3 regions of the Paenibacillus sp. FSL P4-0176 genome follow, and region 3 is predicted to be linked to each of the others. Evidence: riboswitches for the same ligand, from Rfam matches in the RefSeq annotation. Region 3 holds a riboswitch; each other region holds the start of a gene.
The links. A riboswitch is a leader RNA that binds a small molecule or an ion and turns the genes downstream of it on or off. The one in region 3 is predicted to bind S-adenosylmethionine.
Positions count from the first base shown of each region.

Region 1: linked by a shared signal. The riboswitch ahead of metA (homoserine O-succinyltransferase) and the one ahead of MKY95_RS27610 (methionine ABC transporter ATP-binding protein) in region 3 are both predicted to bind S-adenosylmethionine.
Region 2: linked by a shared signal. The riboswitch ahead of mmuP (S-methylmethionine permease) and the one ahead of MKY95_RS27610 (methionine ABC transporter ATP-binding protein) in region 3 are both predicted to bind S-adenosylmethionine.

Region 1 is NZ_CP150242.1:2,036,592-2,039,874, reverse strand. Features, by position in the region: gene MKY95_RS09530 (PLP-dependent transferase) at 1-800, opposite strand, end outside; gene metA (homoserine O-succinyltransferase) at 825-1,742, opposite strand; SAM riboswitch class I at 1,979-2,102, opposite strand; gene corA (magnesium/cobalt transporter CorA) at 2,554-3,283, shown strand, end outside.
Region 2 is NZ_CP150242.1:6,309,079-6,312,361, forward strand. Features, by position in the region: gene mmuM (homocysteine S-methyltransferase) at 1-152, opposite strand, end outside; gene mmuP (S-methylmethionine permease) at 130-1,542, opposite strand; SAM riboswitch class I at 1,635-1,736, opposite strand; gene MKY95_RS29085 (Ger(x)C family spore germination protein) at 1,807-3,009, opposite strand; gene MKY95_RS29090 (spore germination protein) at 3,006-3,283, opposite strand, start outside.
Region 3 is NZ_CP150242.1:5,979,392-5,982,674, reverse strand. Features, by position in the region: gene MKY95_RS27615 (Cthe_2314 family HEPN domain-containing protein) at 1-696, shown strand, start outside; SAM riboswitch class I at 826-967, shown strand; gene MKY95_RS27610 (methionine ABC transporter ATP-binding protein) at 1,094-2,128, shown strand; gene MKY95_RS27605 (methionine ABC transporter permease) at 2,129-2,788, shown strand; gene MKY95_RS27600 (MetQ/NlpA family ABC transporter substrate-binding protein) at 2,863-3,283, shown strand, end outside.

The DNA of each region.
Region 1 (3,283 bases), 3.3 Mb from region 3:
TTGGCAATAGTAAGTGCATTGTGCTCATGACGCTCCATGCGAAGAGCCAGCGTTTTCATACCTTTCATCAACTGGTAGGAGTCACTTGGAGATAATACGGCTCCAATAGAATTATGCAGGAACGCCATCTCTGCAGATAACGCCTCACCTTTGGTAATAATTAGTCCGGCGAGCACATCATTATGTCCGCCCAGATATTTGGTAGCGCTATGAATGATGATATCGGCCCCCAGTTCAATCGGACGTTGGAAAAATGGAGTCAACAACGTGTTGTCAACAATGGTCAACAGGTTGTAACTTTTCGCCCAGGAAGCAACGGCTTCCACATCGGTGATCATCATCAGTGGGTTGGTTGGTGTCTCAATAAATACAGCTTTTGTATTCGGTTGACGAACCTTCTCCAGTGCTGCCAGGTCATTCGTGTCCACATAACTTGCAGTTACGCCGAAACGGGACAGAATACGTTCCAGCAGACGATAGGTTCCACCATACAGATCCAGCGATACAATCAGATGATCCCCTTGACCAAACATGGCGAAGATCGTTTGCAGCGCGGCCATTCCCGAGCTACAGGCAAAACCTGCATCACCGGACTCCAGCGCTGCGGCAGCTTCTTCCAATACTTTTCGGGTTGGATTAGTCGTACGAATATAATCAAACCCCGTGCTTTGTCCAAGCTTCGGGTGGCGAAACGCAGTGGATTGATAGATCGGAAAGTTAATGGCGCCTGTTACCGGTTCATTAATGGACCCAATTTGTGCTAAGCGGCTTTCGATTTTCAACTTGTTGTTGTCTTCCATTGCTGCATCCTCCTGTAATCTCGATTAGATTTGCGGGCCAATATCGTAAGGTGTTTCTTGATACACATAGTAATTGAGCCAGTTAGAGAATAATAAGTTGGCATGAGCGCGCCAAGTAGCTGGTGGCACACGGGAAGGGTCGTCATTCGGATAATAATGTCTAGGCAATGCGATATCCAAACCTTTGGCTGCATCCCGGTCATACTCCCACTTTAATGAGAACGGGTCATACTCGGCATGTCCTGTGGCAAAAATCTGTTTGCCGTCTTTGGTAGCAACCAGGAAGATCCCCGCTTCCTCGGATTCAGCCAAAATCTCTAAATTCTCATTCTTTTCAATATCTTCGCGTCTCACTTCCGTATGACGGGAATGTGGAACGTTGAATACTTCATCGAATCCACGCAACAATGGAACATGTGGTTTATTAATGGTATGTGGGAAAACGCCAAAACACTTTTCATCAAGTGCAACCTTGGGTACATCAAAATGATGGTATAAACCTGCCTGGGAAGCCCAACATATGTGGAGGGTTGAAGTCACATTGGTTTTGGTCCATTCGAAGATCTCCTGGATTTCATTCCAATAGTTCACGTCTTCGAAATCCATCTGTTCCACCGGGGCACCCGTAATGATCATTCCATCGAAACGGCGGTGCTCAATCTCATCAAAGGTTTTATAGAACAGATCCAAATACTCCTGAGACGTATTCTTCGACGTATGGGATTTGGGATGTACGAGAACGACATCCACCTGAATAGGCGTGTTTCCCACCAGACGAAGCAATTGTGTTTCGGTCGTTTCCTTTGTGGGCATCAGGTTTAATATAGCGATACGGAGTGGACGAATATCCTGCTGATATGCAGAAGTTTCATCCATGACGAAGATATTCTCTCCTTCAAGTACTTCTTTTGCTGGCAGAGTATCGGGTATTTTGATTGGCATAGTAAGTCTAACTCCTCCTTGTGCATAGATAGATGCAGCCACCCCTGGCTTGATATCTTCACATCAATACAGTTATAGACTGCCTTGAGCTTGTAAAAACATTGAATTGCTCTTTCATCCAACGTTACAAACAACCTCAAGTTCCTTAGCGAAAATCACTGCTGAGAAGTCGGGGCATATAACAAAGACCTTCCTCGGATTTCGAGAAAGGTCATATGTAAAAAAGATATGCGCCTCTCTCATCTCTCAGTTACAACAGTGCCACCTGACACTTAGTCGCTGCAAGAATTAGCACCGTGCGGTATACCGCCGGTTGCCGGGTTTCATCGGGCCAGTCCCTCCACCTACTCTTGATAAGATTTCGCTGTATTAGATTGTAATTAAATATGGTTCACCGTCTACTTTATTACATTAATGCCCTCACGTCAAGATGCAGTTCGATGTCTGCTTCCCAGATCGGAACCGTTCATCATCCGTTGTCATAGACTGCCTCAGGGCGCGAAATAGACACATTTTTGCGCTTGAAAGCACCTTGTACCAGCGGTATACTAAACAAGGTGTTATAAACCCTTATGTGAGAGGTGACATATTAAATGGATGGCGACCCGAGGCCTGACTGGCAGCCGAATTCCGACAAACTGCATAAAGAATTAACATCAGCATGCCGGCAGCGGGACGTGACTTCCGTTTGATTATATAGTGAACGCAGCCCTGATCTCCAGGCTCCGCTGCCGACCGGCTGATTTGTTCTTTTTGCGCCCATAATGATAATATCCGCCAAGTTGGCGGGTGCAGAAGGAGTAGATTAACGATGAAAATCCGGTTGGTAAACAACGGTGTATTTATTCCGGTGGACGACATTCAGCAGGCGCTGACTCCACCAGCGGAAGGATTTTACTGGATTGATGCAGACATAGACGATTTGGCGGTACTTCAGCCGCTGTTCTTGATGCATGATCTGGCTGTGGAAGACTGTCTTAGTGACGAAGAACAACGTCCGAAGATTGAAATTTATGAGAACCATTATTTTATTGTGATTAATAGCATTCGTTTTGATGATGAAGAGATATTTCTACGTGCGGTCAACTTATTCCTCGGCAGACATTTCATTATTAGTGTTACCAAGCACAAGGTCAGCGAATTGCGCACACTGAAACCCATCCTGTGGGAACAGGAAATCAGTACACCGGATCGTCTGCTGTATTTGCTGGTTGACTTGATTGTTGATAATTATTTCACCGTAGGTGACCGAATTGAAGCACGGATCGAGAAGCTTGAGGAAGACATTCTGATGCACACCAAAAAGTCACATCTGAATGAAATCATCGGGCTACGCAGTGAGATTCTGTGGCTGAAAAAAGTCCTTGGACCTCAGAAAGAGGTAATTAACACCTTGAATAAAAAAGATCTGCGTCTCATCGATGATCAACTGCAAAAGTATTTCAGTGACATCTATGAGAATGCTGTAAAAATATCTGAAACCTTTGAGACTTATCGCGACCTGATGGGCAACTTGCGAGAAGCCTACCAATCCAGTATTG
Region 2 (3,283 bases), 330 kb from region 3:
GGATTCTCAAGCAACACACGAGCAGACCATAGTGGATCATCGAGATCACATCCATGCTGTTCGAGTTCCGTAGCCAACGCTCCATCCAGAATCATGACCGGATGTTCACGAAGGATCTGTTCCATGGGGTTAGTCTGTTGTTCTTGCGTCATGTACTTGTCCTCTTTTCTTATTCACACGTTCTGTCAGATAATAAGCAGCGTAACATACTGCGATAAACGGAACCCCACAATACAGCGCAATTCGCTGTGTCGGGTCAAAGGCAATACCTATGCATGAAGCCAGGCATAATATAAATGAAACAATTGGTACCACCGGATACAGTGGTGTGCGGTAGACCAGATCTTTGACCGCATGTCCTTCCCGGATATATTGTCTGCGGAACATGTATTGGGAAGCGCTGATGCTCATCCATACCGCAACGACAGCCAGACCTGAAATGGAAACCAGCGTAATATACACCGTACCTGGCGCAATGATGCTGGACAGCAAGGCCAGCGCACCACCCACCATACTAATCAGAAGTGCATTCAGCGGTACTCCGCTTTTGGTCAATTTGGCAAACCACGGAGAGATCGTTCTTTTGTCAGCCAGAGACCAGAGCATACGTGAAGATGCATACAGGCCTGAATTGGCAGCAGAGAGAATCGCCGTCAGAATAACAAAGTTCATAATGTCTGCTGCATAGGGTACACCCACCCGCTCCATTACCGCTACAAACGGACTTTCCAGTACACTGGCATCCGACATGGGCAGCAAGGCCGACAAGATAATAATCGTTCCGATGAAGAAAATAACCAAACGCCACAGCGTTGTATGAATAGCCTTTGGTATCGTCTTTTCCGGGTTCTCCGTCTCACCGGCGGCAATGCCGATTAACTCGGTGCCTGAGAAGGCAAAGTTTACAGCAAGCATGGTCATCAATATCGCTGTAGCCCCATGAGGGAACCACCCGGATGCGGTAATATTCGATAGAAATGGAGCCGGTTCAGAATCCGCCATGGGAATGAACCCAAACATGGCTGCGCCACCGATAATAATGAAGATTACGATAGTCACTACTTTTACAGATGAGAACCAGAACTCGGATTCCGCAAAAAATTTCACCGTTAGAGCGTTAAACAGAAAGATCATCAGTGCAAAAACCGCGCTCCATATCCATACGTTTACCGATGGGAACCAGCGCTGCATAAGCAATCCGGCGGCTGTGAATTCGGAGCCAAGCGCAACAGTCCAGGTTAACCAGTATAACCAAGCCACCGTGTAACCTGTTGCCGGTCCGATATATTTGGCTGCATAACTATGAAATGCTCCCGTCTCTGGCATATGAACAGACAGTTCACCAAGACAGAGCATCACCAGATATACAACGATGGCTCCGATCAGATAGGACAGAATGGTTCCCAGTGGTCCCGCCTGCTGAATCGTGTAACCTGAGCTGAGGAATAATCCCGTTCCAATGACTCCTCCGAGAGAGAGCATGACCACATGCCGTGCCTGCATTTTCCGCTGAAAATGCCCTTTGTCGTTGTTGTTCTCCATACCTGCTGCTCCCCTACTTCTTCATCCAGAAAAAACAAAAAAGACCCACTCTGCCTAAAGAGTGCGCCGTTACTGACAAATAAAAACAAACGCTCCTATCTATCAGGCTTTCACCCGCTGGAATTAGCACAGTATCCTTCAGATCTGTTGCTGAGGTTTCTAAGGGCCAGTCCCTCCACCTCTCTGGATAAGAAAATGATTTTTTACTAATATAGCGATCTATCATGAATGTGTCAACAATTAAATAATATATGGCACACCTCGCTATTCGGTGGAAGACCCCGGATTCGTGATGGTGGTCTTTACCTCATAGGTGATCGGCACGGTGCTAAAAATTTTATCCCAATCGTCTTTGACTTTTTTCCATGTTTTAGGTTCTTTAATACGCAAGCTATCCCGAAAATCCGCAACATCTACTTTATAGGTATGCTGCAGTTTGTATAACAACTGTCGAATCTGTTGTTTGGCAAGTTCAGCAAATTCTTTTTCCAATTCACTGAGATACGCACCTTTTTCCTCTTCCTCGGGAGCACGCCAATCCTCCATCAACCAGCCTTCGGATTCAGTTTTCACATGGAATGAAATATCATCGCCAACCACTTTTGGAATTATTGTTGTTTTTTTCTTCTTCATTTCATATACAACAGTGAACCCCTCTTTATTGTATGTCTTCAAGATACCTCCTTTTTCTTTAGGTCTGAGCCAAGATAGCCCTTCTAGATCCGTTTGGCTGAGTTCCCCGATGAATTTTGTTGTTTTCCCATCAAAGATACTGGCACCGGAGAACTTGTCCTCTCCATTGAAGTTCAGTACATTCTGGAGCAAAAAGCTGGAACCGGATTGCATTTGTGCATCTAATTTGGAGAGTAGAACGGGGTCCAGGATTTTATTGGACAAGTATGAATTACCGGTAATACCTGTAAGATAAAATGCTGGAATCCGGGAAGGATCATCTGAAGTCAGAACATCAACAGCGCGATGATGGCTAATCAACACCAGACAGTTAGGACGAATATCGTTATCCCGAAGTACAAAATCCAGCAGCTGGTCCAGACCATACTTTTTGGCGATATCCTTGGACACAACGATAACCTTCAGATGATGTCCGATGAGCGGATGATCTCGTCTCAGTGCAAACTGACGAAAGATTTGCAGCAAGGAATCTCCGGTAAGCTGTTCATTGGAATAGGACGTTTTACCAGAAGCAGGCGAACCGGATTGTTGGCTCTTCTGACTGCTGGAATTACCCGGAGCAATCTGTACCGTGGCTGTCACATTGTTCTGCTTGGAATACCCTCCTCCCTGATTGGCGATGTTCTCCTCAAATTCCGTCTCTTTGCCGATATCGATCCCGAGACCAACGTAGACACTTAGATCCTCTATCTCTCGACTGCTCCAACATCCGGATATCGTTAAGAGAATGCATAATACAGTGGCTAAGCGTAACAACATGCGGAATGTAATCATGCATGCTTGCCTCCTTTTTTGCGAATCAGACTTAACAACAGTAGTACCAGAGGTAAAATGCCAAACAAAAATACGGACACATTGCCTAGCATATCTCCTAGTACGAAGGTATCATCCACTGTTTTGGGTATCATTGCTGTCAGATAAATGAACGGCAGCAGGCCGTACATGATGCCTTTGATTTTTTTGGAACGAAACAAATCACGAATACCCACCGAAGCGCAGTAATGTGTAATTGCTGTAGTCGAAAAGATTTGCATAATCCAGATGACCA
Region 3 (3,283 bases):
GAAAAGCCGCGTATAAACGAAGGTAAATTGAAGGCAGCGATGGACGCAATGGCGCATACGCTTGAGCTATTTCAACGACAAATGCATGTGGACCATGATCCCACGCATGACTATCGGAAACTGTATGTGTGGACTCAGGGACTCATCTCCTCACTGGATGAACTGGAGCAAAGCTGTTTCGCTGCTGCTCATTTTCGTAAAAAGGTCGTTGCAGGATCAACGGATGATATGACGCCGACTGAAAAAGCCGAGTATGCACGGTATGTGTATTTCTACAAAGATGGCTTTATCCGCTGCTTTGCCATTCTGGATAAAGTCGGCACGGTATTAAATGAAATATTCCAGCTGAATACTTCCAATACCAAAGCGCATTTTTCTTATTTTACTGTGTTAAGGCAGTTCGACTATGCAAGGGAGCATCATGATCTTGCATTGCAATTAATACAGATCAAGGACTCTTATCGTGAACCGATGAGCAAGCTGCGCAAGCGACGTAATATGGAAATTCACTACATGAACTCAGAAATGCACGATGACCTGTGGCAGTTACACCAGACCTTGCAAGGTAAAGTGAAATTGGAGGATCTGAATCAGCATGTGCAGGAAATGCGTCAGGGCGTGGATATGGTCTGTGAAACGTTAACAGCCTCTTATAGTTATATCAATAAAATATGGAAAAGAAATAATTCCCTTTGACAAATCGGAATACTTGGAATATACTGAGTTTCAATCGAATGTTACATGGATATAACTGATATTTCGGAAGTTACGTTCACATTATAAAGCATAAACTACATGAACTTATAAAATCCTACAACAACATATTTCTTATCGAGAGCGGCGGAGGGACAGGCCCGATGAAGCCCGGCAACCGATTTGTAATGACATGATACATGTATCATTCGTTATAGATGTTAGGTGCTAATTCCTACAAAATGGTGCAAGACACGATTTTGGCAGATGAGAAGGTATATTCTTTCACGTGAAGAGCCCTCTTTGTATCTGCAAAGGGCTCTTTTTTTGTACTTTAAGGGGAGTTTTCCTTTAGATCGGGTAAAGATACATGTAGGTGTTTGGAAAGGGGCAAGTGCGATTGATTGAATTAAAAGGTTTAACGAAAACGTACGGCAAAGGGGCAAAATCTACAACAGCGTTATCCGAGCTGAATTTGAGCATCCAAAAGGGTGAAATCTACGGTGTGATTGGCCATTCCGGAGCTGGAAAAAGCACATTGATTCGCTGCATTAATTTGCTGGAACGGCCTACGGAGGGTGAGGTATGGGTCGACGGAATCAACCTGACTGAACTGAGCAAAACCGAATTGCAGCAACAGAGACGCAAGATCGGGATGATTTTTCAACACTTTAATCTGTTATCTTCGGCAACGGTATATGACAATGTAGCTTTTCCACTAAAGCTTGTGAATACACCCAAGGAAGCCATTGATCGCAAAGTGAAGGAAATGCTCGCACTGGTTGGTCTGGAGCACCATAGCAGCAAATATCCGGCTCAATTATCGGGTGGCCAAAAACAACGTGTAGGGATTGCGAGAGCACTTGCAAGTGACCCAAATGTTCTTCTCTGTGATGAGGCAACTTCGGCACTTGATCCGCAGACGACAAATTCAATCCTTAAGTTATTACTCGACATTAATGAAAAGTACAACCTTACGATTGTGCTGATCACACATGAGATGCATGTCATTCAGAACATCTGTGACAAGGTGGCTGTCATTCATCAAGGTGGCATTGTGGAACAAGGACCTGTAACAGACGTGTTCCTGAAGCCGCAGCATGCGATTACGCGGGACTTCATGATGCGTGACCATGAAGCTGGACTTGCTCTGGAAGAGACCGCTCTGGCAAATGCAGGCGTTGAATTGCAGGCAGGTGCTGCTTCCAAACTTGTGAAGATATCCTTTCTGGGTAACAAAACGTATGAAGCGATTTTGTCTAGAACGGTACGTAAAACAGGCGTGGATTTTGCCATCCTGCAAGGTACAATCTCTACGATCAAACAGGTTCCTTATGGGCAGCTGACCGTTCGGTTCGAGGGTGATTCAAATGCGATTGATCGGACGATATCAGAATTAACCGCTGAGGGACTTGATGTGGAGGTGCTTCGTTAGATGGATTTTTCAACCGTACGTTGGGAAGAGGTTGGTAAAGCTTCCATAGAGACACTGCAAATTTTGGGTGTATCAGGCTTGTTTACCGTTATCTTAGGTTTACCGCTCGGAGTACTGCTATTCATGACAGCCCGATCTGCTTCGATTAAGTCACGGGCAGTGTACACTATACTATCCCTGATTGTGAATATTTTGCGCTCAGTCCCATTTATCATATTGATTGTTGCTCTTATTCCATTCACTCGTATACTCGTCGGTACAGCTACGGGGGTGCTCGGCGTTATACCTCCTTTGGTGATTTCAGCAGCTCCTTATTTTGCTCGTTTGGTGGAGACGACGTTGCGAGAAGTTGATCGTGGTGTCATTGAAGCGGCACAGTCGATGGGTGCATCGACCGGACAGATTGTAAGACGGGTGTTACTGCCTGAGGCACTGCCTGGACTGCTTGCTGGTATAACGATCACCATTGTTACGCTCGTCTCCTATACGGCGATGGCGGGCATGGTTGGCGGTGGAGGTCTGGGAACACTGGCAATCAACTATGGATACTTCCGTTATCAAAATGAAATTATGATCATATCCGTAGTGTCGATGATCATTCTAGTGCAAATTCTCCAGATGGCTGGAGATCGCTTGGTTACATTTTTCACCAGGAAATAACACATAGATAACATGATGGATATGCATTAATGCAGATGCCACATGACAAAATGATTAGAGAAGGGGTTTTACACATGAAAAAATGGTCTTTTGCTCTACTTAGTCTTATGTTGATTGCGGTTCTCGCAGCTTGCGGAAACAACAAGGACGCCGATAGCGGCGCAGACAATTCAGCAGGTGCACCTCGTACAGTTGAATTGAAAGTTGGAGCTTCACCTACACCACACGCAGAGATTCTGGAAAGCATCAAGCCTGAACTGGAAGCACAAGGTATCCGTCTGCAAGTCGTTACATTCAACGACTATGTTCAACCCAATCAGCAACTTGCTGACAAAAAATTGGATGCAAACTTCTTCCAGCACCAACCATATCTGGACACAGAGAATAAAGAACGTGGATTCAACCTCGTTTCTGTAACACCTGTTCATGTTGAACCTTTTGGTGGATACTCCAAAAAGATTAAGTCTTTGGATGAATTGGCAGACGGCGCAAAAG